Regions from separate parts of the Cryobacterium sp. TMB3-10 genome, predicted to be linked through region 2. Evidence: predicted binding sites of a transcription regulator. Region 2 holds the regulator's gene; each other region holds the start of a gene.
What was found. The regulator LexA, encoded in region 2, represses DNA repair genes until DNA is damaged. The targets are predictions, from matches to a motif close to TCGAACANNTGTTCGA.
Positions count from the first base shown of each region.

Region 1: the regulator LexA is predicted to act here: its motif matches at 1,795-1,810, upstream of E3T22_RS14830 (HNH endonuclease signature motif containing protein).
Region 3: the regulator LexA is predicted to act here: its motif matches at 2,615-2,630, upstream of E3T22_RS01700 (HNH endonuclease signature motif containing protein).
Region 4: the regulator LexA is predicted to act here: its motif matches at 3,016-3,031, upstream of E3T22_RS00490 (HNH endonuclease signature motif containing protein).

Region 1 covers NZ_SOGH01000028.1:62,223-67,952, forward strand. Annotated here, with positions in the region: gene E3T22_RS14825 (multidrug efflux SMR transporter) at 1-48, shown strand, start outside; gene E3T22_RS14830 (HNH endonuclease signature motif containing protein) at 122-1,774, opposite strand; gene panD (aspartate 1-decarboxylase) at 1,904-2,317, opposite strand; gene E3T22_RS14840 (excinuclease ABC subunit UvrA) at 2,405-5,017, shown strand; gene E3T22_RS14845 (aminotransferase class V-fold PLP-dependent enzyme) at 5,103-5,730, shown strand, end outside.
Region 2 covers NZ_SOGH01000021.1:127,389-133,118, forward strand. Annotated here, with positions in the region: gene E3T22_RS12005 (methylenetetrahydrofolate reductase) at 1-596, shown strand, start outside; gene metE (5-methyltetrahydropteroyltriglutamate--homocysteine S-methyltransferase) at 596-2,917, shown strand; gene lexA (transcriptional repressor LexA) at 3,005-3,706, opposite strand; gene E3T22_RS12020 (LysM peptidoglycan-binding domain-containing protein) at 4,022-4,384, shown strand; gene E3T22_RS12025 (histidinol-phosphate transaminase) at 4,493-5,578, shown strand; gene hisB (imidazoleglycerol-phosphate dehydratase HisB) at 5,588-5,730, shown strand, end outside.
Region 3 covers NZ_SOGH01000004.1:13,060-18,789, reverse strand. Annotated here, with positions in the region: gene E3T22_RS01715 (CsbD family protein) at 16-189, shown strand; gene E3T22_RS01710 (serine hydrolase) at 201-1,538, opposite strand; gene E3T22_RS01705 (DUF4232 domain-containing protein) at 1,810-2,508, shown strand; gene E3T22_RS01700 (HNH endonuclease signature motif containing protein) at 2,659-4,251, shown strand; gene E3T22_RS01695 (ATP-dependent RecD-like DNA helicase) at 4,287-5,600, opposite strand.
Region 4 covers NZ_SOGH01000002.1:96,626-102,355, forward strand. Annotated here, with positions in the region: gene ftsX (permease-like cell division protein FtsX) at 1-655, shown strand, start outside; gene smpB (SsrA-binding protein SmpB) at 728-1,204, shown strand; gene E3T22_RS00490 (HNH endonuclease signature motif containing protein) at 1,251-2,951, opposite strand; RNA gene ssrA (transfer-messenger RNA) at 3,228-3,613, shown strand; gene E3T22_RS00500 (class II glutamine amidotransferase) at 3,709-4,500, opposite strand; gene E3T22_RS00505 (YbdK family carboxylate-amine ligase) at 4,731-5,730, shown strand, end outside.

The sequences.
Region 1 (5,730 bases), on a different contig from region 2:
CTCGTCGGCTGCGTCATCGGCCTGAAGCTCGTCGACGGCGGCCACTAGCCCTCCCGCCTCCGGCTCGCGACGTCTCTCACGATCGGCGGATGCTGCCGTCACCGTGATCGTCGCTGCCATATCAGTGCCTGTCGGCCCGGTCCGGGTGTAGGCCTTCCGGAGCGATGGGGCTCTTACGGTTCAGCCTGATGAGCGACTGCCCGGGATCAACAATGGCCGGGGGCCGCAGCCAATAGACGCCCCGGTTCTCGAAGATTTGCCAGCCCTGGGCGTGGAGCAGCCGGTGGTGTGGGGGGCAGAGCAGGATGCCGACGCGGATGTCTGTGGCGCCGTGATCGCGGACCCATTCCTCGAGATGATGCGCCTCGGTTCGCGAGGGTGGCCTGTCGCAGTCGCCCCATCGGCAGCCGCCATCGCGGGCAGCCAGGGCGATGCGTTGCGCTGCGGTGAAGATGCGTTCTTCGCGGCCGAGGTTGAGGGGTTGGCCGTCGTCGTCGAAGGTGATCTCGACGGTGCCACTGGTGCAGATGATCCTGTCGACGCTCTGCTGGCACACGGGTGCGGGATTACCCTCGATGAAGCCGTGGCCGCTGCCGTCGGGAATCGCAACGAGAACCTCGGCGGGGTCGACTGCCGGCGCGAGTTCGCCTGCTGGTGCGGGTGAGGGAGTCGCTGCTTCGGCCTCCCCGTCCCCGGCTGGCACCGGGGTGGGCGCCGGGGTGGGCGCGGGAGTGAGGATCCGAACCGCCGGGCTGCGACCGCCGAGCATTCGGTGCGGGTTGACGGTGCTACCGGCCCTGAGGAGCTCGACGAAGGTGTCGGCGGTTAACTGGTCGGTGCTGCGCGGGTCATCCTGTATCGCCTTGGCCCAGGCGGCCCGGTCCGGGTCGACGAATCTCACGCCGCCGCGGCGGGGACCGGCGGCACTGTCGCAGACGGAGAGAATGAACGCGCCCTGCTCAGGCGGGAATTGGCCGTTGAGGTGGACCTGGCCGGAGTCACCGGTCCAGATCCGCAGGTACCGGTCGTCCCATGCCTTCTGTTCGCGTTTCGCGATGCCGGCCTCATCGAGGGTGTCCCGCATCCTGCGGGAGCGTTTGAGGAGGTCGTCGACGGTGGTTGTCTTCGCTTCTGTGAGGAGCTTCTGCACCGCATCACCGAGGACTTCGGCGGTGATGACGACGTCGATCGTGCCCAGGCCCGCGCGGATCGCGTGCGCCGCGGCGACCGAGAGGGTTCCGGCAGCCACGGCATCGGAAATGGCGCTGTACCAGGGCAGCGGGACAGGCTCAGCGCCGGGAACGGCGGCCACATCACCGCCGTCGACGTCGTCGCGGCCGTCCTGTTGCCCCCGGTCGTTGGCCTCGGCGTCCCGCACCGCCTGGGCCGTCTCTGTCTCGCTGAGCATCGTGCCCACGTCAACGAGTTTGCGGGCGTCGGCCCGGGTAGAGCCGGTGAGGGTCTGGATCAGGTCCGCCGGCGACAGAAACCCCTGCCGTGCTGCCAGGCCCTGCTGGCCCAGCTCCCGGCGGGAACGGTGCGCGAGGGTCTTCGCCAGCCATACCGATCGGGTCTCCACCAAGCCACGCAACTTGGCCAGGTCTCTCTGGCCGGCGATCAGCTCCGCGTCGGAGAGCGCGTCGTAGTCGGCGCTGCACGCCCCGAGGTGCTCCACCGCTTCTAGCGCGGCGATCAACGACCCCGGCAGCGGAGCCGTCGGCGCCGTGCCATCCGGCGCGGAACCGGGTTCGGAGACAGCTACGATGGTGACCATGCGATGAGAATAGCTCAATATCGAACGTTTGTGTGGTGGAACCCACGGCTGTGGAGAACTTTTTCACACGTTCTCAGCCATCCGATCCGGGTGCCATGATTCTCCTCGGCGCCCGACAGGCAGCGAAGCTCAGAGAGCGTGGGGCGGGCGCTCCAGGTCGTCATCGCCGTCGGCAGCGGCCGGGTCGGTGCCGACCGAGATGATCGCGTTCTGCGCATCCACGTGCACGACGGTGGGCTGGTAGACCCTGGCCTTCTTCGTGCCCATCTGGGCGTAGGAGATGATGATGACCAGGTCGCCCTCGTGCGCCATCCGTGCTGCCGCGCCATTGACGCCGATCACACCGCTGCCGCGCTCCCCGGCGATCAGGTAGGTCTCGAAGCGGGCGCCGTTGTTGACGTTCACGATGCTCACCAGCTCGCCGGGCAGCAGGTCGGCCGCGTCGAGCAGGTCGAGGTCGACGGTCAGCGACCCCACGTAGTGCAGGGCGGAGTGCGTCACGGTGGCACGGTGGATCTTGGACTTGAACATGGTGCGGCGCATCGGAAAGAGCCTTTCGGGGATCAACTTCTCCACGATACGCGTGCCGAGCAGGGTCGAGTGTCAGGGGGCCGAACTAGAGTCGATCGAATGCCTCACTCTCCCTTGACTTCTTCGGCACCCATTTCTCCGCCCCTTCCGGCGGACCTCGCCGCCCACCCAGGCGCTGACGGCTTCGTGCGTGTGCGTGGTGCCAGAGAGAACAACCTGCAAGACGTCAACGTCGACATCCCCCGCGACGCCATCGTCGCCTTCACCGGAGTCTCCGGCTCGGGCAAGTCGTCCCTGGCCTTCGGCACCATCTTTGCCGAGGCCCAGCGCCGGTTCTTCGAGTCCGTCGCGCCGTACGCACGCCGCCTGATCCAGCAGGGTCACACCCCGCACGTTGACCTCATCACCGGGCTGCCGCCGGCCGTGGCCCTCCAGCAGCGCCGCGGCTCGCCCAGCTCCCGCTCCAGCGTGGGCACCGTCACCACCCTGTCCAACTCGATGCGGATGCTCTACTCCCGCGCCGGCACCTACCCTGCCGGGTCGGACCTGCGCTTGGACTCCGACGCCTTCTCGCCCAACACGGCCACCGGCGCCTGCCCGGAGTGCCACGGCCTGGGCATCTCGCACACCGTCGCCGAACCCCTCCTGGTGCCCGACGCGAGCCTGAGCATCCGCGACGGCGCCATCGCAGCCTGGCCCGGCGCGTGGCAGGGCAAGAACCTGCGCGACATCACCGGGGTGCTGGGCCACGACATCGACGTGCCGTGGTCACAGCTCAGCCGCGAGTCGCGCGATTGGCTCCTCTATACCGAGGAGCAGCCCGTCGTGGAGGTCACCCCGCAGCGAGACAGGGTGGCCAAGCCGTACAAGGGCCGGTTCTGGAGCGCGAAGAGCTACGTGATGCACACGCTGGCCGATTCGAAGAGCGCCCAGATGCGCCAGCGGGTGCTCGCGTTCGTGGAGACCGGCCCGTGCCGGCTCTGCGGCGGCAGCGGCCTGCGCGCCGAGGCCCTCGCGGTTCATTTTGCCGGCCGGCCGATCAACGAACTCAACGCCCTCACCCTCAGCGACCTCGCCGAGGTGCTGCGGCCCACCGCCGAGCTCACCGGGGCCACCGGGTCGCACCGCTCCGCGCAGTCCGGCGAGGTCACCGAGGTGGCCGTCACCGTGGCCGGCGACCTGGTGCGCCGCCTCGAGGTGCTCATCGACCTGGGCCTGGGCTACCTCAGCCTGAACCGGGCCACCCCCACCCTCTCCCCCGGCGAGATGCAGCGGCTGCGCATCGCCACCCAGCTCCGCAGCGGCCTGTTCGGTGTGATCTACGTGCTCGACGAACCCTCCGCGGGGCTGCACCCGGCCGACGCGGAACCGCTGCTGGTGGTGCTCGAACAGCTCAAGGCATCCGGCAACTCGGTCTTCGTGGTCGAACACAATATGGACGTCGTGCGCCGCGCCGACTGGCTCGTCGACGTGGGCCCGCGCGCGGGCGACGGTGGCGGCGAGGTGCTCTACAGCGGCCCGGTGCCGGGGCTGGCCGAGGTCGAGACCTCCGTCACCCGCCGATACCTGTTCCCCTCCATGGGCGACTCGGCGGCGCCGGCGCACCGTGAGCCGGCCGCCTGGCTGGGCCTGACCGGCGTCACCCGGCACAACCTTGTCGACCTCGACGTGAAGGTGCCGCTCGGCGTGCTGACCGCCGTCACCGGTGTCTCGGGGTCGGGCAAGTCCACCCTGGTCAGCCGGGTGCTGGCGGATGCCGTAGGCCGGGAACTGCGCCAGGGCCCGGTCGACGCCGGGCCCGCCGCCAGCGTTGCCGGAGACGGCGCGGCCGACCAGCAGGCCGCCCAGGACGCCGATGACGACGAGACCGGTGCGGACCGTGCCAGCACCGTCGTCGACACGGTGACCGGTGCCGGGGCCATCGACCGTCTGGTGCGCGTGGACCAGAAGCCCATCGGCCGCACCCCGCGCTCCAACCTGGCCACCTACACGGGCCTGTTCGACGCCGTGCGATCCACCTTCGCGGCGACGGATGCGGCGAAGGCCGCCGGCTTCGGCGCCGGCCGGTTCTCCTTCAACGTGGCCGGCGGCCGCTGCGACACCTGCCAGGGCGAGGGCTTCGTGGCCGTGGAGCTGCTCTTCCTGCCCGGCAGCTACGCACCCTGCCCGACCTGCGGCGGCTCCCGCTACAACGCCGAGACCCTTGCGGTGCTCTACAACGGCAAGTCCGTCGCCGACGTGCTGGGACTCACCGTCGACGCGGCCGCCGACTTCCTGGCCGAGGTGCCCAGCGCCGCCCGCAGCCTGGCGACCCTCCGCGAGGTGGGCCTGGGCTACCTGCGGCTCGGCCAGCCGGCCACCGAGCTCTCCGGCGGTGAGGCTCAGCGCATCAAGCTGGCCACCGAGCTGCAGCGCGCCCGTCGCGGCCACACCCTGTATCTGCTCGACGAGCCCACCACCGGGTTGCACCCGGCCGATGTGGAGCTGCTGATGACGCAGCTGGGCCGGCTCGTCGACGCGGGCAACACCGTTGTCGTGGTGGAGCACGACATGGGCGTCGTGGCCGCGGCCGACTGGGTCATCGACCTGGGCCCGGCCGGCGGCAGCGCGGGCGGCCGCATCGTGGCGGAGGGCACTCCGGCGACTGTCGCGGCGCATCCGCACAGCCGCACGGCGCCCTACCTCGCCCAACGCTTGGAGCTGGCTGTGTAAACGGTGCTACACCCGGTCAAACGGGACTTTGGTCCCCATTCCCGGAACAGCCGCGAATCTAAGCTGAGCCTGGAGTTGAGACCTTATGAAGCGCAGCACGCTGTTCCGCAGGCCCGCCGCCGAGCGACTCGACACGGGTCAATCGGGCGATTTCGGCTACCTGCAAGCCGGTGAGGTCTACCTCGACGCCGCCTGCCAGAGCCTCCGCCCGCAGCCCGTGATCGACGCCCTCACCGACTACTACACGACCTATAACGCCTGCGGCGGACGGGTGAAATACGCCTGGGGCCTGAAGGTCGATGCCGCGGTGGCCGACACCCGCAAGGCCGTGCTCGGCCTGCTCGGGCTCTCGAATAAGAGCCACGCCGTGTCGTTCACCCTCAACACCACCTACGGCCTCAACCTGCTCCTGCAGCAGCTGCCGCTGGGCCGCTTCACCAGGGTCGTGACCAGCCACGTCGAACACAACTCGGTGTTCCTGCCCACCATCACCGCCGCCCGCCGGCTGGGCGTCGACCGCCTGGTGCTGGGTCGCGCCGCCGACGGCGCCCTGCTCTACGAGCCCGCGCAGCTGGAGAAGGCCGTCGTCGTCGTCAACACCACGTCCAACATCGACGGCCGCCAGCTCAGCAACCTCGCCGACCTCGTGCGGGACACCCACGCCCGCGGCGGCATCGTCATCGTCGACGCCGCCCAGGCCATGGGCCACAGCC
Region 2 (5,730 bases):
CCGGACTCCCTCGCGCCCGCGCCGTGAAGACCGAACGTGAGCACGTGCGCATCGCCGTGGCCGCGTTCCCTAACGGGCACCCGCGCTCACGATCCACCGCGCAGGACATCGACACCCTGCTGGCCAAGCAGGCGGCGGGCGCCAACCTCGCCATCACCCAACTCTTCTTCCACGCCGACCACTACCTCAGCTTCATCCAGCGAGCCAGGGAAGCCGGAGTGGAGTTCCCGATCCTGCCCGGAATCATGCCCGTCACCAGCCCCGGCAGGCTGCGGCGCATCCTCGAGCTCTCCGGGGAGGAACTGCCCGCCGAACTCTCGATCCAGCTCGAAGTGGAACCCACCCTCGAGGGCCAGCGCGAGATCGGCGTCAGCCACGCCGCCGCCCTCGCCGAGAAGCTCATCGCCGGCGGGGCTCCCGGCCTGCACCTCTACGCCTTCAACCAGCACGAGACCGTGCTCGCCGTGCTCGACCGCGCCGGCGCGCTCGCACCGGCACAACCGGTCGTCTCCGCTCACAACCCACCTCCGACCCATCCCTCGACCAGCCCTGCCGACACCCGTGCCGGAATCCACTCCACGAAGGACCACTACTGATGACCATCACCGTCCCCGCATTCCCCACCGGAACGATCCTCGGCTACCCGCGGATCGGCCGCCGCCGCGAACTGAAGAAGGCCGTCGAAGCCTTCTGGGCCGGCCGGATCGACGCCGCTCAACTCGAAGCCACCGCGGCAGCCCTGCGCAACACCACCCGGGAGCGGCTCGTCGGCCTCGGGCTCGGCCGCAGCGACTCGTCGATTCCGGAGAGCTTCTCCTTCTATGACCAGGTGCTGGATGCGGCGGTGACCGTCGGCGCCATCCCCACCCGCTTCGCCGGTCTCGTCGACGCCGACGGTCACCTCGACCTCGCCGGCTACTTCACCCTGGCCCGCGGCGCCGGCGAGAACCTGCCGCTCGAAATGACCAAGTGGTTCGATTCCAATTACCACTATCTGGTGCCGGAAATCGGCCCGGAGACGAACTTCCACCTCGCCAGCGACCGCATCGTGCGGGAATTCGACGAGGCCGTCGCCGCCGGCTTCCTCACCCGACCCGTCATCGTGGGTCCGGTCACCTTCCTGCTCCTGGCCAAGCCGAGCGAAACGGCCCCGGCCGGCTTTCACCCGCTCGATCGCCTCGACGACCTGCTGCCGGTCTACGCCACCCTGATCGAGCGCCTCGCCGCCGCGGGTGCAGAGTGGGTACAGCTGGACGAACCGGCCCTCGTCAGCGAGAGCATCGACATCCCGCGCGACCGTGCCCTCGCCGCCCTCGCCCGGGCCTACGACACCCTCGGCGGCCTCGACAGGCGGCCCGGACTGTTCGTGGCCGCGCCCTACGGCAGCCTCGACGACGCCCTACCCGTTCTGGCCAAGACCCCGGTCGAGGCCATCGGCCTGGACCTCGTGCGCGGCACGGTGCCCGCCGACGTGCCCGGCCTGGCCGACACCACCCTCGTGGCCGGCGTGATCGACGGTCACAACATCTGGCGCGGCGACCTCGCGGCGGCGTTCGACAAGGTGGCCCAGCTGGGCGCGCTGAGCGACCGGATCGCGGTCTCCAGCTCCACCTCGCTGCTGCACCTGCCGCACGACGTCACCGACGAGACCAAGCTCGGCGCCGACCTCACCGGCTGGCTGGCGTTCGCCGACCAGAAGATCGGTCAGGTCGCCACCCTCGCTCGCGGCCTCTCCGAGGGGCAGGCTGCCGTGCAGGCCGATCTCGACGCGGCCACCGCGTCGCTGGAGGCGCGCCGGGTCTCGCCCGGCGTGCGTGACGGAGCCGTACGCGCCCGCCTCGACACCCTCACCCCGGCCGACTTCAGCCGCGGCGACTACGAGGCCCGCCTGGCCGCTCAGGATGCCGTGCTCGACCTGCCCCCGCTGCCGACCACGACCATCGGCTCGTTCCCGCAGACGAGCGATATCCGCCGCGCTCGCGCCCGCCTGGTCTCGGGTGAACTCGCATCCGCCGACTACCAGGAGCTCATGCGCGCCGAGATCGGCCGGGTCGTGCAGCTGCAGGAAGACCTCGGCCTCGACGTTCTCGTGCACGGTGAACCCGAGCGCAACGACATGGTGCAGTACTTCGCCGAGAACCTCGATGGCTTCACCGTCACCGAGAACGGCTGGGTGCAGTCCTACGGCAGCCGGTGCACCCGTCCGTCGATCCTGTGGGGCGACGTCCGGCGGCCGGCGCCCATCACCGTGGAGTGGTCCAGCTACACCCAGACCCTCACCGAGAAGCCGGTCAAGGGGATGCTCACCGGACCGGTCACCATCCTGGCCTGGTCGTTCGTGCGCGACGACCAGCCGCTGGGGGAGACCGCCCGGCAAGTGGCGCTCGCGCTGCGCGACGAGATCGGTGACCTCGAGGCGGCCGGTATCCGGGTGGTGCAGGTCGACGAGCCCGCGCTGCGCGAGCTGCTGCCCCTGAAGAAGAAGGACCACGCCGACTACCTGGATTGGTCGGTCGGGTCGTTCAGGCTCGCTACCGCGGGGGTCGCCGACCAGACCCAGATCCACACCCACCTCTGCTACTCGGAGTTCGGGGTCGTCATCGACGCGATCCGCAACCTGGACGCCGACGTGACCAGCATCGAGGCCGCTCGGTCGAAGATGGAGGTCGTCGCCGACCTGCAGACCAGTGGCTTCGACCACGGCATCGGCCCGGGCGTCTACGACATCCACTCGCCGCGGGTGCCCGGTGTGGCCGAGATCACCGAACTTCTCGAGCGGGCCCTGCAATCGATCCCCGCTCGCCAGGTCTGGGTGAACCCGGACTGCGGACTGAAGACCCGCGGGTATGCGGAGACCGTAGAGTCCCTGCGCAACATCGTCGATGCCACCCGCGCAGTTCGGGCGACGCTGGTCTGACCTGGCCCGCCCTGACTACGCCGGCACAACACGAAGGCCCGACCCCTCGCGGGGTCGGGCCTGTTGTGTGCCTGGAGCGTTGCGGATCTAGACCGAACGCAACACCGCGACGACCTTGCCGAGGACCTCGGCGAAGTCACCCAGGATCGGCTCGAAGTTGGTGTTGCGGGGGAGCAGCCAGGTGTGGCCGTCGCGCTGTCGCAGCACCTTCACCGTGGCTTCGCCGTCGAGCATGGCGGCGACGATCTCGCCGTTCTCCGCGGTCTTCTGCTGGCGGATGACCACCCAGTCGCCATCGCAGATGGCGGCGTCGATCATCGAATCACCGACGACCTTGAGCATGAACAGCTCGCCCTTGCCCACCAGTTGGCGGGGGAGCGGGAAGATCTCGTCGATCTGCTGGTCGGCCATGATCGGGATACCGGCGGCGATGCGGCCGACGAGCGGCACCATCGCCGCATCACCCACCTGGATGCCGGACTGGTAGTCATCGGCGGCGCCTGGCGTGACCTCCTCTGAGGACTGAGGCAGCTCGATGAGCACCTCGAGTGCGCGCGGCCGGTGCGGGTCGCGCCGCAGGTACCCGCTCAGCTCGAGCTGGTGCAGCTGGTGGGTCACGCTCGACAACGAGGACAGACCAACGGCGTCGCCGATCTCGCGCATGCTCGGCGGGTAACCGCGGTCGCGCACCGAACGCTGGATGACGTCCATCACCGCGCGCTGTTTGTCGCTCAGGCTCTTGCGGCGTCGCGTGCCGCCCTTGTCCCGAGGTGTGCTCTGTTGTGCCACGTTGACGCTCCTCTGGTTAGTCGGTTCGGGCTGGTGCTGGTGGGGCTCGTGCTCGCCGGGCTGGTGCTCGTCGAGCTCATACTTCTCGGGCTCGGGCAGCAATGTCGGTGGTGTCTGTTTGAGTGCAGCTACCCGATCGAAACTGTAGCCACAGAGCAGCGGTTCGTAGACATGCATTCGAGTGTGTTGCGGAATCTGTCTCCATAATATCCGGAAACAGGGTTGATTGTTCGAACACTCGAAGATATATTCGGAACATAGATTCGCATCTGGCCCTCCCGGCCGAGGGCCAGATGCGTTACCAGGAGGTTTGACATGAGCGCAGCATATGCAGCACCGGACAACCACAGCCCGGCCACCCCGCCCACCACACACCTGCGGCTGACCCGCCGCGGGCGGGCCGTTTTCACGGCCCTCGCCGCAGTGCCCCTGGTACTCGGCGTCATCGGCATCGCCGTCAACGGCGGCATGGCCGCGGCAGAGGGCAGCGCGGGTATCGGCGCGGCCGCGTTCGACTACGTCACCATTGAGGCCGGCCAGTCGCTCTGGCAGCTGGCCGAGTCTGTCGCCCCCGGACAAGACCCGCGCGACGTGATCATCGACATCGTCAACCTCAACCAGCTGTCCTCCGAGGCCGTGCAGCCCGGCCAGCGCCTCGCCCTTCCCGCCGACTACTGAGCCGCTCAGCCCGAGCCGCTCAGCCCGGAGCCGATCAGCCCGGAGCTGCTCGCCCCGCCCCGCCTCGGATACGAGGGGTCGGCCGCGGGCGCAACTAAGCTTGTTCGGGTGACCAGCCTCGACGACCTGCCCCTGCGTGCCAACCTCCGCGGACAAACCCCTTACGGAGCACCCCAGCTGCACGTGCCGGTGGCGTTGAACGTCAACGAGAACACCCACCCGATCCCGCCCGCGGTCGCCGCCGACATCGCGGAGGCCCTGGCCGAGGCGATCCTCACCGTCAACCGGTACCCCGACCGGGAATTCAGCCCGCTGCGCGACGCCCTCGCGGGCTACCTCGGTCACGGTCTCACCCGCGACAACATCTGGGCCGCCAACGGTTCCAACGAGGTTCTGCAGCAGGTTCTGCAGGCCTTCGGTGGGCCGGGCCGGTCGCTGCTCGGCTACGCGCCGACCTACTCGATGTACTCGATCCTCGCCTCCGGCACCGATACCCGCTGGATCCCCGGCGGCCGCGACGCCGACTACGAACTTTCGCCGGAGACCGCCGCCCGCTGGGTGGAGGAAACCTCGCCCGACATCGTCTTCCTCTGCTCACCGAACAACCCGACCGGCACCCCGTTGTCGCTGGAGACCATCGCGGCCGTCTACGACGCCACCCCCGGCATCGTTGTCGTCGACGAGGCCTACGCCGAGTTCGCACCGGACGGCACCGACAGCGCCCTCACCCTGCTGCCCGGCCGGGAGCGCCTGCTCGTGTCCCGGACCATGAGCAAGGCCTTCGCTTTCGCCGGCGTGCGGCTGGGCTACCTGGCCGCCGACCCGGCTGTCACGGATGCGCTACGCCTGGTCCGGCTGCCCTACCACCTGTCCGCCCTCACCCAGGCGGCGGCCGTGGCCGCGCTCGCCCACACCGGTGAGATGCTCGCCATGGTCGACGACATCCGGGTGCAACGCGATCGCCTGGTGACCGAACTGACGAACCTCGGCTTCAGCCCACTGCGCAGCGGAAGCAACTTCGTGTTATTCGGCGGAGTCTCCGACCCGCACGCGATCTTCCAAGCGCTCCTGGCCGAAGGCATCCTGATCCGCGACGTCGGTATCCCCGGCCACCTCCGGGTCTCGGCCGGCACCGAAGCCGAGACGAGCGCGTTCCTGGCCGCCATCGCACGGCTCCGCCCGATAGCCGAATAAACTAACGCCATGAGCAACGTCACGCCCTCGCCTCGCCGTGCCCACCTGCAGCGCGAAACGAGCGAATCGAGCATCGACCTCTCGATCAACCTCGACGGCACCGGGGTGAGCGACATCCACACCAGCGTGCCGTTCTACGACCACCTGCTCAC
Region 3 (5,730 bases), on a different contig from region 2:
GAAAGAGAGAACACGATGAGTGCATCAGACAAGGCCGAGAACACCGCCCAGGACCTCAAGGGCAAGGCCAAGGAAACCCTCGGAAAGGTCACCAACGACGACTCCAAGGTCGCGGAGGGCCGGTCAGACCAGGCCGGCGCCAACCTCAAGCAGGCCGGCGAGAACGTCAAGGACGCGTTCAAGAAGTAGGCTCCTACCGGTCACCCGACCGGCGCCGCCGGATTCCCGGTTGTGCCGGTCGGACAGACCGCGTTCACGTGCATCTGGGCCGTCGCCGCCTCCGCCGTCCAGGGCAGCTCAAGCCCCGCATCCGATTGCCCCTCCGATACGGGCATCTCCGCAGCGATAGCCGCCAGGCGCTGCGCCAGGGCCAGGGCGAACTCCGCACCCGCGCTGGAATCGTTCACCATCACCACCACGGTCAGGCCGCTCTCCGGGTCGGAGAGCGTCGCCGACAGGAAACCGGGGATCGCGCCGCCGCCGCCGCGCATCGGGCCCAGCTGCTCCGCCCCCAGCCCGTATCGCCGCCACTGGGGGGCGCCCTCTTCCCGCACGCTCCGCCACTGCTGTTCCGCTGCGTCTGGGGAGAGTAATCCTCCGGTGGCCAGCGCCTGCGACCAGGTCTTGAGATCAGCCAGGGTGGACACGGCCCCGCCGGCCACGCCGCTCATGGAGTTGGACAGCTGCGTCACATCGACCGGACGCGTGCAGGCCGGGGTACCTTCGGTGTCGAGAGCGGCGGCCCATCCCCGCGGGTGGTCGCCCGGCAGGTCGAAGTCCTGCGGATCGGGATACGACGTGTCGCGCAGCCCCAACGGCTCGAACACGTACCGCCGGTAGAGTTCCGGCCAGCTGTCGCCCGTCGCCTCTTCCAGCGCCATCCCGAGAAGTTGCACACCGGCGTCGGAAGGGTTCCACACCCGACCGGGCTGTCCGGTCCTGGTGGATCCGAGCCCGCCGGAGACGAGTTCGAGGGGCGGCCACTGTCGGGTGGGATTGTTGACGAACTGCGGCTCGAGGTTCGGGTCGCCGAGGCCGGCGGTGTGCTGGCACAGCTGACGCAGGGTGATGCCCTGCACCCCGGGCAGGCGGGTCAGGTATGACGACACGAGGTCGTCCAGGCCCACGCGCTTCTCATCCACGAGTCGGAGCAGCACCGTGCAGGTCATCGCGCCCGTCAAGGTGCCGATGCGAAATCGCATGTCGGTGGTGAGCGCCCCGCCGCCGGCCGGACGGCCGGTGATGGGGTCGATGCCGGCGCCCACGGCACCCGGGCTCGCCAGCCACTGCCCCGCCCACGGCGCCCACACGCCGGCGATAGCGCCGGTCGCGCCGGCCAGGTCCATTCCCTCGACCAGTGCGGCGTCGAGCGAAGCGACGGTCTCGGTGGCCAGTGCGCCCGACGCCGTGTCCGGGCCGATGGGAAACAGTGCCGCCGCATCCACGCAACCCGGCAGGGGAAGCACCAGGGTCACCGTCAGGAGTGCCACCGCGGCCACCCCCGGCCGCCGCCGGCCCAGCGCGTTCAGCCGGCTCATTCCACTCAGCCGGCTCAGTCCACTCAGCCGGCTCAGTCCACTCAGCTGGCTCAGCCGGCTCAGCCGGCTCACGGTGCCGGTTCGGCTCCGCGGAAGTCCTCCCCGCTGTCGTGCCTTTTGACCTGTCATGACGACCCGCTGCCCATCCCGTGCCCCCTGCATTCCACCCCCGCGGGGAATGCCGGAAGAGCCCATTGCCGGGAGTGTACCCAGGGCGCGCGCCCGTCGCGCCCGCGGCGCCGAGAAGCCCAGTCGGTGCAATACTGGGCGCATGATCCGCGTAGGGACGGGTCGCTCGCGCGGCTTCACGGCCCGACGACTCGGCACAGTGCTTCTCGTAACGGTCGGCGCCGCGGTGACGCTGACCGCCTGCGGAGTACCGCTGATCCCCACCCTTGACCCGACGGACACCCCCACCGCCCTCCCCTCCGCAGCCCCGGTGCCCACGCCCACGCCCACGCCGTCGAGCGTCCCCTCACCCGAGCCGACCGGCGGTCCCGGTTCGCCGGGGTCACCGGGTGAACCGGGTGCCCCATCCGCGTGCACCACCGACAGGCTGTCTTTCGCCCTGCAGGAACGCCCGGGCGACAGCGGCGCGGGCAGCTTCTTCTGGGACCTCTCCGTGACCAACTCCGGCGCCGTCGCCTGCACCGCCACTGGATATCCCCGCGTGCAGTTGGTGTCCGCAGACACCGGTCAGCCCATTGGTGCCGCTTCGGGCCTGGAACCGCGTACGGCGCCATCCGCCGTGCTGCTACAGCCGGGCGATTCGGCGTTCAGCCTGCTGCACCTCACCCGGGCCGGAGCATACGGCTGCCCACTCATCCCGGTCACCGAGCTCGCCGTGACGCCGCCGAACACCGACCAGAGCAGCCGGGTCGCCACCCCCAACCCCATCGACGGCTGCGCAGACCCCGCCATCCAGCTCGCGCGAACCGGCGCCTTCGCAGCGAGTCCGGTGGTCTTCTAGCCCGCGCTCATTCCGTGCCGGTCCATCCCGAAAAGGAGTTATCCACAAGCCGAGGTTTCATCACACACGGGTTCGATATCGGGATACTCTGCTTGCCCGTCTACCATCGAAGATGTATTCGTCCCGGGTCCCGGCGCTCCGCCCGGCCCGGTGGCCGGTGCTGTGGCCGGTGGTGACGGGTCGGCGGATGCGCTGGCGGTGGCGGTCGAGGCCGTGTTGGGGTTGGGCTGCTGCAGCGCCGATTACGACGCCCTGTCGGATACGCAGGTTCTGACCGGTCGACGTGATCTGGCCCGGTTGCGCAACCTGGTCGAGACCCGGGCGGTGTGGCTGGCGAAGACTCTCGCGTACCGGTCGCGGCCGGAGCTGGGCCAGCAGGGTCTGGCCGCTCAGCAGGGGTTCCTGTCGCCCGACGCGTTGATTCAGAAGGTGACCGGGGCGACGAAGGCCGATGCGCGCAAGCTGGTCGACGTGGGCCGGATGCTCGCGCGCACCGAAGCCGCCGAGGCCGCCGAGGCCGAAGCCGCAGCAGCCGCCGAGGAGGAAGCCGCCCGCCGGCTCGTCGATGGGACCGACGATGGCGGCGAGCCTGGCGAACCCGCCGAGACTGACGAACCCGAGGCGGCCTTCCCCGGCGGCGAGCCGGTCCCGCTGCCCTGGTACACGCCCATCTCGCACGCCATCGCCGACGGCACCCTGTCGGTGGCCGCGGCACACGCGATCCGCACCGGGCTGGGCGACGTCGACACCGTCGTCACCGGGCCGGCCCTCACCGACACCGTGCACACCCTGCTCGGTCAGGCGCGCACGATGACCGTGGACCACCTCCTCAAACGCTCCCGCCGGATGCGCGACAGCCTCGACGAGGCCGGCATCGCGGTCCGAGAACAGAAAGCCTGGGACGACCGCTACCTGCGAGCCTGGAAACTACCCACCGGGCAGGTCTGCATCAACGGGTTGTTCCCGCCCGAGCAGGGCGAATTCATCGTCTCCACCTTCGACAGCCTCACCAGCCCCCGCCGCGGCGGAGTGCACTTCGTCGACCCGGCCCGCGCCACATGGGCCCAATCCGTGCGCGATGACCCCCGCAGCACCGACCAACTCACCGCGGACAACTTCCTCGACCTGCTCACAGCCGGCACCAAGGCCAACCCCCACCACATGCTCGGCGGCCGCAAACCCGCCGTCCGCATCCTGACAACCTTCAGCCCCACCCCCGCGTCGCCGCCCGGGAAACGGGTGCACCTGCAGGACCCGGCCGACATCCTCGCCCCACTGCCGGACGGCACCGGACACGGCTACCTCGAAGGCAACCCCGCACCCGTGTCCCAGCAAACCATCGACCGACTCATCTGCGACTCCGGCACCATCGACATCACCTTCGACCCCACCGGCCAACCCCTCGACGTCGGCCGCGAAGAACGCCTCTTCACCCCCGCACAACGCATCGCCCTAGCCGCCCGAGACGGCGGCTGCCGATGGGGCGACTGCGACAAACCACCCACCCTCACCGAAGCCCACCACATCCGACACTGGGCCCGCGACCACGGCAGCACCGACCTCCGGCTCGGCATCCTGCTCTGCAACCCCCACCACCGACTACTACACAACCAAGGCTGGCAAATCCTCGAACACCAGGGCCAATACTGGCTACGACCACCGGCAACCATCGACCCCGGCCAAACACTCATCGAAATGCCCAGCAAGAACCCAGCCACGGGTGAGCACCCGTGGCCTTCATAGAATGAGGCCGAATCGATGGGTTGTCCGGGAGGGGGTCAGGCGCCCTCGACGGCGGGGGTGACGCGCAGGCCCTCCATGAAACGGAGCACGTTCTCGTCGACGATGATGTCGCTCGGGCGCAACGGCCGGGTGAGGTAGAGGCCGTTCAGGCTGGTCAGCCGGCTCAGCGCCACATAGGTCTGGCCGGGGCTGAACACCCGGGTGCCGAGGTCGACGATCGCCCGCTCGTAGGTGGCGCCCTGCGACTTGTGGATCGTGACCGCCCAGGCCAACCGCAGCGGGAACTGGGTGAACTCGGCCACGACATCCTTGCTGAGCTTCTTCGTCGCCGCGTTGTAGGTGTACTTGAACTTCTCCCACACCGTGGGCTCCACCTCGTGGGTGGTGCCGTCGATGTCGACGTACACGGTGGAGTCGACCCGTGTCACGGTGCCGATGGTGCCGTTCACCCAGCGCGGACCCCCGTCGAGCGGGTTGTCGTTGCGGAGGAACATCACCTGGGCACCGACCTTGAGTTCGAGAACCTCGTCGGCCGGGTAGGTGCGTCCACCGAAGTCGCCGGTGACCTCGGCTTTGGCCGAGAGGGACTTGCCGGACAGCCGCTTGAGCGCGGCAGCGTTGATGCGATTGACCGCGTCATTGCGGGTGGCCAGCGTGATGACTCCCTCGCTCGGAGGGGTGCGGGCACCCGCACCGTTGAGTGCCCCACCGATCTCGGGCGTCACCTGGCCATAGCGCACCGCATTGAGCATCGTCTTGAAGCCGGCGTCGTGCTGGCGGTGGATCTCGGTGAGTTCGAAGATCTTCAGCTCGGCGCTCTGCCACACCTTCGCGTCGAAGAACCACATCGAGCGGTAGGTGTCGGCGAAGTAGGCACGTTCCTCGGGGTCCCCCGGCACCGGAGCGAGCTGGTACGGGTCGCCGAAGAGCACGATCTGCACGCCGCCGAAGGTATCGTGCGGGCGTTGCCTGGCCTGACGGAGGCTGCGGTCGATGGCGTCCATCAGGTCGGCGTTGACCATGGAGACCTCGTCGATGACCACGGTGTCGATCGTGTTGAGCAGCTTGCGCAGTTGATCGTTCTGGTCGATCGCGTGATCGGCGATGACGCCGATCGGCAGCCGGAACAACGAGTGCAGGGTCTGACCGCCCACGTTCAGGGCGGCGACGCCGGTCGGCGCCGCGATGACGATCTGCTTACTGGTATTCCAGGAGAGGTGGTTGAGCAGCGTGGACTTACCGGTTCCGGCCCGACCGGTGACGAAGACGTTCTGCTTGGTGCCCTCAATGGCGGCGAACACCTCGGCCTGCTCGCGCGAAAGCGGAATTTCGGGGGGAAGCGCGGTCACAGGGAACTTTCGGTGGGATGCGGGGCGATGCGGCGCGAAGGCACGAGGAGCATCGCGTTTCCCTTCCACTGTAACCGTCCGGCCGGGCCCACAACCCGCGCCCCGGCCTGCCGGTGGATAACTCACCGAG
Region 4 (5,730 bases), on a different contig from region 2:
GCAGCTGGAGTCCCCGACCCTGGCAACCTTCATCGACAAGTACTACTTCGAGACGCACGAGCAGGCGTTCGAGAACTTCAAGACGCAGTTCGCGGGCAACCCCGTGGCCGACTACGTGACAGCCGAACAGCTCAACCAGACCTTCTGGGTCAACCTCAACAACCCCGAGGACTCCGAGGTGCTGGTCGAGAGCCTGTCCGGCGTCGCCGGGGTCGAGAATGTCGCCGATCAACGCAAGTACCTCGATCAGATTTTCTCGGTGCTGAACGTGGCCAGCTATACAGCCATCGGCATCGCATCGTTGATGCTCGTGGCGGCGGCCCTGCTGATTGCCACGACCATCCGGCTGTCGGCGTTCTCCAGGCGCAAGGAGTTGGGCATCATGCGACTGGTGGGTGCGTCGAACCGGTTCATCCAAACGCCGTTCATCCTTGAGGGTGTCTTCGCGGCGCTGCTGGGTTCACTGCTGGCCGGTGGGGCGATCGTGGCGATCGTGCACTACTTCGTGCAGGGCTACCTGGGTGCCAGTCTCACCGGCTTCGCCCTGGTCGGCCTCGATGACGCGTTCACCGTGGTGCCGATCCTGCTGGTGCTCGGTGCGGCGCTGGCCGCGGCGTCGGCCAACTTCGCGATCACCCGCTATCTGAAGGTCTGATCAGATCCACTAGACTAATGGGTTGCCCGGCGGATGCCTGGCCGCTTCACTGAACCGATCGAGGAGAATGCCGTGCCCAGGGAAAAAGGCGAGAAGGTCGTCGCGACCAATCGCAAGGCGCGCCACGACTACCTCATCGAGGATACGTACGAGGCCGGAATGGTGCTCAGCGGCACCGAGGTGAAGTCCCTCCGCGCCGGACGGGCGTCCCTCGTCGACGGCTACGCGTTCATCGAGTCCGGGGAGGCCTGGCTGGATGCCGTGCACATTCCGGAGTACACCGCCGGCACCTGGACGAACCACCCGCCCCGTCGCAAGCGCAAGCTGCTGCTGCACAAGGCGGAGATCGTCAAGATCAGCCACAAGACCAAAGAGGGTGGCTACACCCTGATTCCGCTGAAGATCTACTTCAGCGACGGCAAGGCCAAGGTCGAGATCGCGGTGGCCAAGGGTAAGAAGGAATACGACAAGCGGCAGACCCTGCGCGAACGCCAGGACAAGCGCGAGTCCGACCGAGCCATCTCCGCCCGCCGCAACCTCGGCGACTAGCCAGCCCCGACCCGACCCGCCCCGAGTCGCCCGCTCAATCTGGCCGCTACTCGTCTTGTGGTCGGGTCTTCGGGTCGTGCGCCCGGTGTTTTCCGGGTGTGCGCCATGTCCCGGACGGGTCGATCCAGTGCGGGGCCATCACTCGCGGCCGCCCGCCGACCATCCGGATTCTCCACCCGCTGCTGTCGATGGTGCGGTGGTGGTACCAGCACAGCAATACCCCGTTGGAAGCATGGGTTTTCCCACCGACCTGCCACGGCACCACATGGTGTACTTCGGTCCACTGGGGTGGGCAGTCGCAGCCCGGGATGATGCAGCCACCGTCTCTGGCGGTGATCATTTTGCGTTGCATCGGGGAGAAACAACGGGCTTTGGAGCCCAGGCCGAGGACGGCACCGGCCCTGCCGAAGAAGACGGGCTGGAAGCCGCCGTTGTCGATCATCTGCGTAATGGTCTTCATCGAGACCGGCCCGTCGACGCCGTCGATCCAACCGACGCCGGCGTCCTTGAGGAGGTCGGCCGCGTTCACATGCACCATCACCGTCGGTGGCATGCCGCCCATGGTCGGGGTGCGGGGGTCTTGGGCGACCTGCACCAGGATGCCGCGGAGAATATCGGCGCGCTTCTCCCCGCCGGTGCGTTCGTCGATCAGCTCGCCGGGCACGAGTTCGCCGGCTTCGATGCGTTGCTGTTCCTGTGCGGACGGGAACCGTGGTGCGGAGCGGGCGGATTGGAAGGTGTTGAACAGGTTCTGGATGACACCCTTGAGGACCGGGGTCACGCCGCCACGCAGCGGGTAGAGGCCCCGGGTGAGCTCGCCGAAGGATATGGTGGATTTCGCTTCAACCGTGGTCGCGTTCGGGGCGGCCCCGTCGGGGTTTAGTAGCGCCTGCATCCGTGCCGCCAGGGACCGCAGATCATCGGCCGGATAGGTGAACCCCTCCGAATCGCCACGCCGCAGAATCGGACCGGTGCACCGGATGTCGCTGTCGCCGGGGCCGCGGGTGCGATCGAAGACCGACCCTGTCGCCCGCTCGACGAGGCCGAGCTCGGCGGATTCGACGTCGGCCTGGTCGGCATCGAAGCGGCCGTGCACCTTATAGTCGGCCAGCCCCTTCACGATCGTCTCCGCCGCATCGATCCCCAATTCCCCGGCGCGCATCGCGGCCGCCACCGCGGGGAACTCCGGCTCCAGCACCTGGCCGGCCAGCATCCTCTGGGCCACCTTCTCACCCAGCGCCAGGCGCCGTTTCATCTCCTGCCGAGACGTCAAGGTGAGGCGGGTGAGCAGGTCGATTTGATGCGACGCCCCCAACCGCCACGCCATCGAATCCCGGCCCAACCCGGGGCGGGACCGGTATCCGACAACGGTCGCCGCGCCAACCCGGGCCGCGTCCACGGGCCGGCCGGCATTCTCGACCGTCTGGGTGAACGCCACCACCTCCGCGTCACTGAGCGAGTCGAGGTCGGTCGACTCCAGAACGGCCTGCACCATCTCCGCGGCATCCGCGAGGACCCGGAGCTTTTCACCGAAGGCGCCGGTGAACGCGCGCTGCACCCCCGAGATCGCCGACGGATCCCGCCACTCCGGCTTGCCCTCACCGCCGAATTGAGTGTCGGCGGTGCCGCTCACGCTGCCGGCATCCGGTGCCGGCCCGGTCAGGCCGGTGTTCCAGTCGTGGAGATTGGAACCGGTGGGAGAAGTTCCCGTCGGTGCGGGGGAGCCTGGAGCCAGCTCGTCGTCCATACGCCCATTATCTCATAAATCGTAGAAGTATGCGAGAATTTGTCATGAATCTGTAGGCCAGGTATCGGAAACATTTTCGCTAGACGGCGCGTTGTCGATGACGGCATGCGGCATCCGTCGCTACCGGGGTGGCGCGAAAGTGTTGTATCCTGAAAGGCCGTGGTGGTGAGCTGCAATGTTCGCCACTGCGGTTCTGGAAACAGGATTGGTAACTCAACAGCGTGTGACAACAACCGCGTTCTGCGCAACTCATTCGAGTCGGCAGCACGTGAACATGGGGATGATCGGTTTCGACATTGCCTGCGTAACTGTGAGAAGCGGGTCGAGGATGCAGGGTTATCTCGTAAACGATCTCTGCAAAACAATAAGTGCCAATTCAAACCGCACTGTCTCGCGTTCCGCTTTCGCCCTCGCGGCCTAAGTAGAACCACATTGAGACCGTCAGACCGGGAATGCTCTCTACTCGGATCCTGACGTCATTTAGAGAGATTGCTCCTATCCTGAGCCTCGGGGTATAGGGGGACTTAAACGAGGGCTGGGCTCGTCGGATCAGCTGCCAGTGGCAAGTTCCGGAGCCGAGTAGAACGCCTTCACTGGATACACCCGTAGAAGAAACATGACCACAGCAATGGACCGGGGTTCAATTCCCCGCATCTCCACCATTGGGTTGTTGCCACACGCTGTTGACCACCAACATGCAAAAAGCCACCTCTCGAGGTGGCGTTTTGTGTATTCAGGAGCGGCCGGCCCGACGTGGTCAGTCGATTAGGAAGGGCTGATGCCGATACCCGTCCATTTCGAGAATGAGTGCGGACGATTCCGGTACCTCGACGAAGGCGCCGGGCAGGTCGTTGAGCGGCTCGGACACCACGACCTTCGCATGATCACCGAAGGCGGCCAGCCGCTCCTGGTCGGGGTACATCTGGCGGAGCGTGCGGATGTCCGCCGAATGAAACAACGTGCGCGTGCGTCCCTGGGTCGAGTAACGGAAGGCCCACAAGGTGGTGCCGTCGGAGACGGCGACGGTGCCCTGCCAGGGAAAACGCACATCGTGATCGTGGCCGACAGACTCGACGGTGCGAATGGCGCGCCCGATGGCATCGATAGGGTCATCACGGAGCCCGTAGGTCAGCGCGAGGTGAAAGAGCACCTCTGAGTCCGTCGTGCCGAGCACGTTCGGGTACAGCGACGGGTCGATCGCCAACGTCAGGTCGCGCCTGAGCTCGCGCCACCCCGCAATGGCGCCGTTGTGCATGAACATCCAGTTCTGATAGCGATACGGATGGCAGTTCGTCTGCTGGATCGGCGGTGCGGTTGCCGCGCGAACATGGGTGAAGAAGAGCGGGCTGGTGAGAGCCCTGGTGAGCTCGCTCAGGTTCGCGTCGTTCCACGCGGGTTCGATGCTGTGGAACAGCGCCGGTGCGGTGCCCTTCGGGGCTCCCGTGGGGTACCAGCCGAAGCCGAAGCCATCCCCGTTCACCGTCTCGGCCCCGAGCGGGGAGTTCAGCGATTGCGCGACTATCGAGTGCTTAGCGTCGAGCACGATCATTGAGGGTTGCAGGGGTTCCCCGAGGTACGCCAGCCATCTGCACATCCGTCCATCTCCCATCCGGCACCGCCGCGGTGGCGCGCACGCGACCATTGTGCACCCGTCCACCGAGGGCGGTCCGGTTCCCCCAGCAGGGTGATGCAAGACCCTTGACCGCTATCCGGCTACAGGTCACACTCATCGCAGACGGTTCACACTGTCGTGATCCGACGGCGACGGAAGAGGTCAACGTGGCTACGTTTGGCATCGAAGAGGAGTTCCAATTCCTCGATCCTGACACCCTGTTCCCCGTGGATGTGGGCGCCCAGGCCTTCGAGCACCTGTCGACGATGCCCGAGTGGCAGGGCGTGACGCACCGGGAGTTCCTGGCCTCCCAGATCGAGCACGCTTCGGCGGTGTTCGAAAAGATGGACGACGCTCACGCGGCCATGACGGGCTTTCGACGCGCGGTCGCCGACCAGGCGGCCGAACTCGGTGTGATCGTGGCGAGTATCGGCACCCCGCCCGACACGACGGCGTTCCCCACGATCACCGACACCGAGCGCTACCAACGCATCGTACGCACCATGGACGCTGTGATCGCCGACCATCAGGTGAGTGGTCTGCACGTGCACGTCGGCATCCCGAGCCGGGAGGCCGGGGTGATCGTCCTGAATGCGGTGCGGCCCTGGTTGCCGCTCTTCACGGCCATCGCCGCGAACTCTCCGCTGTGGAGGGGGCAGGACACCGGGCACGACAGCTGGCGCACGGTATTGCTGCGCCGGTGGACGACCTCGGGCTGCCCGCCGGCCTTCCTCGACGCCGCGGACTACGACCGACGCATCGCACGACTGCTGGGCATCGGCGGCACCGTCGACCTGGGCGTGATCATGTGGGATGTGCGGCTCTCGGAGCACCTGCCCACGATCGAGTTCCGGGTGGCAGACGCACAGCTCGACGCGCAGACCACGCTGTTCATCACTGCGCTGTGCCGGGCGTTCGTGGCGCATTCACTCGGGGTGCCGGCCGCGCAGGCCGCCGCCGCGAGCGCATCCGCCCAGATGCCCTCCGAACTCCTCTCCGCTGCCCTGCTGCACTCGGCCCATCACGGAATGGACCGGCAGGTCTTCGATCCGCTGCGCGGCGGGCTGGCCCCGGCTCACGGCTGCCTCCGCCGATTCGTGCGGATGCTCGAGCCCGAGCTCGTAGAACTGGGCGACGTCGAACTGGTGCGAGAGGCGGTGGCCCGGC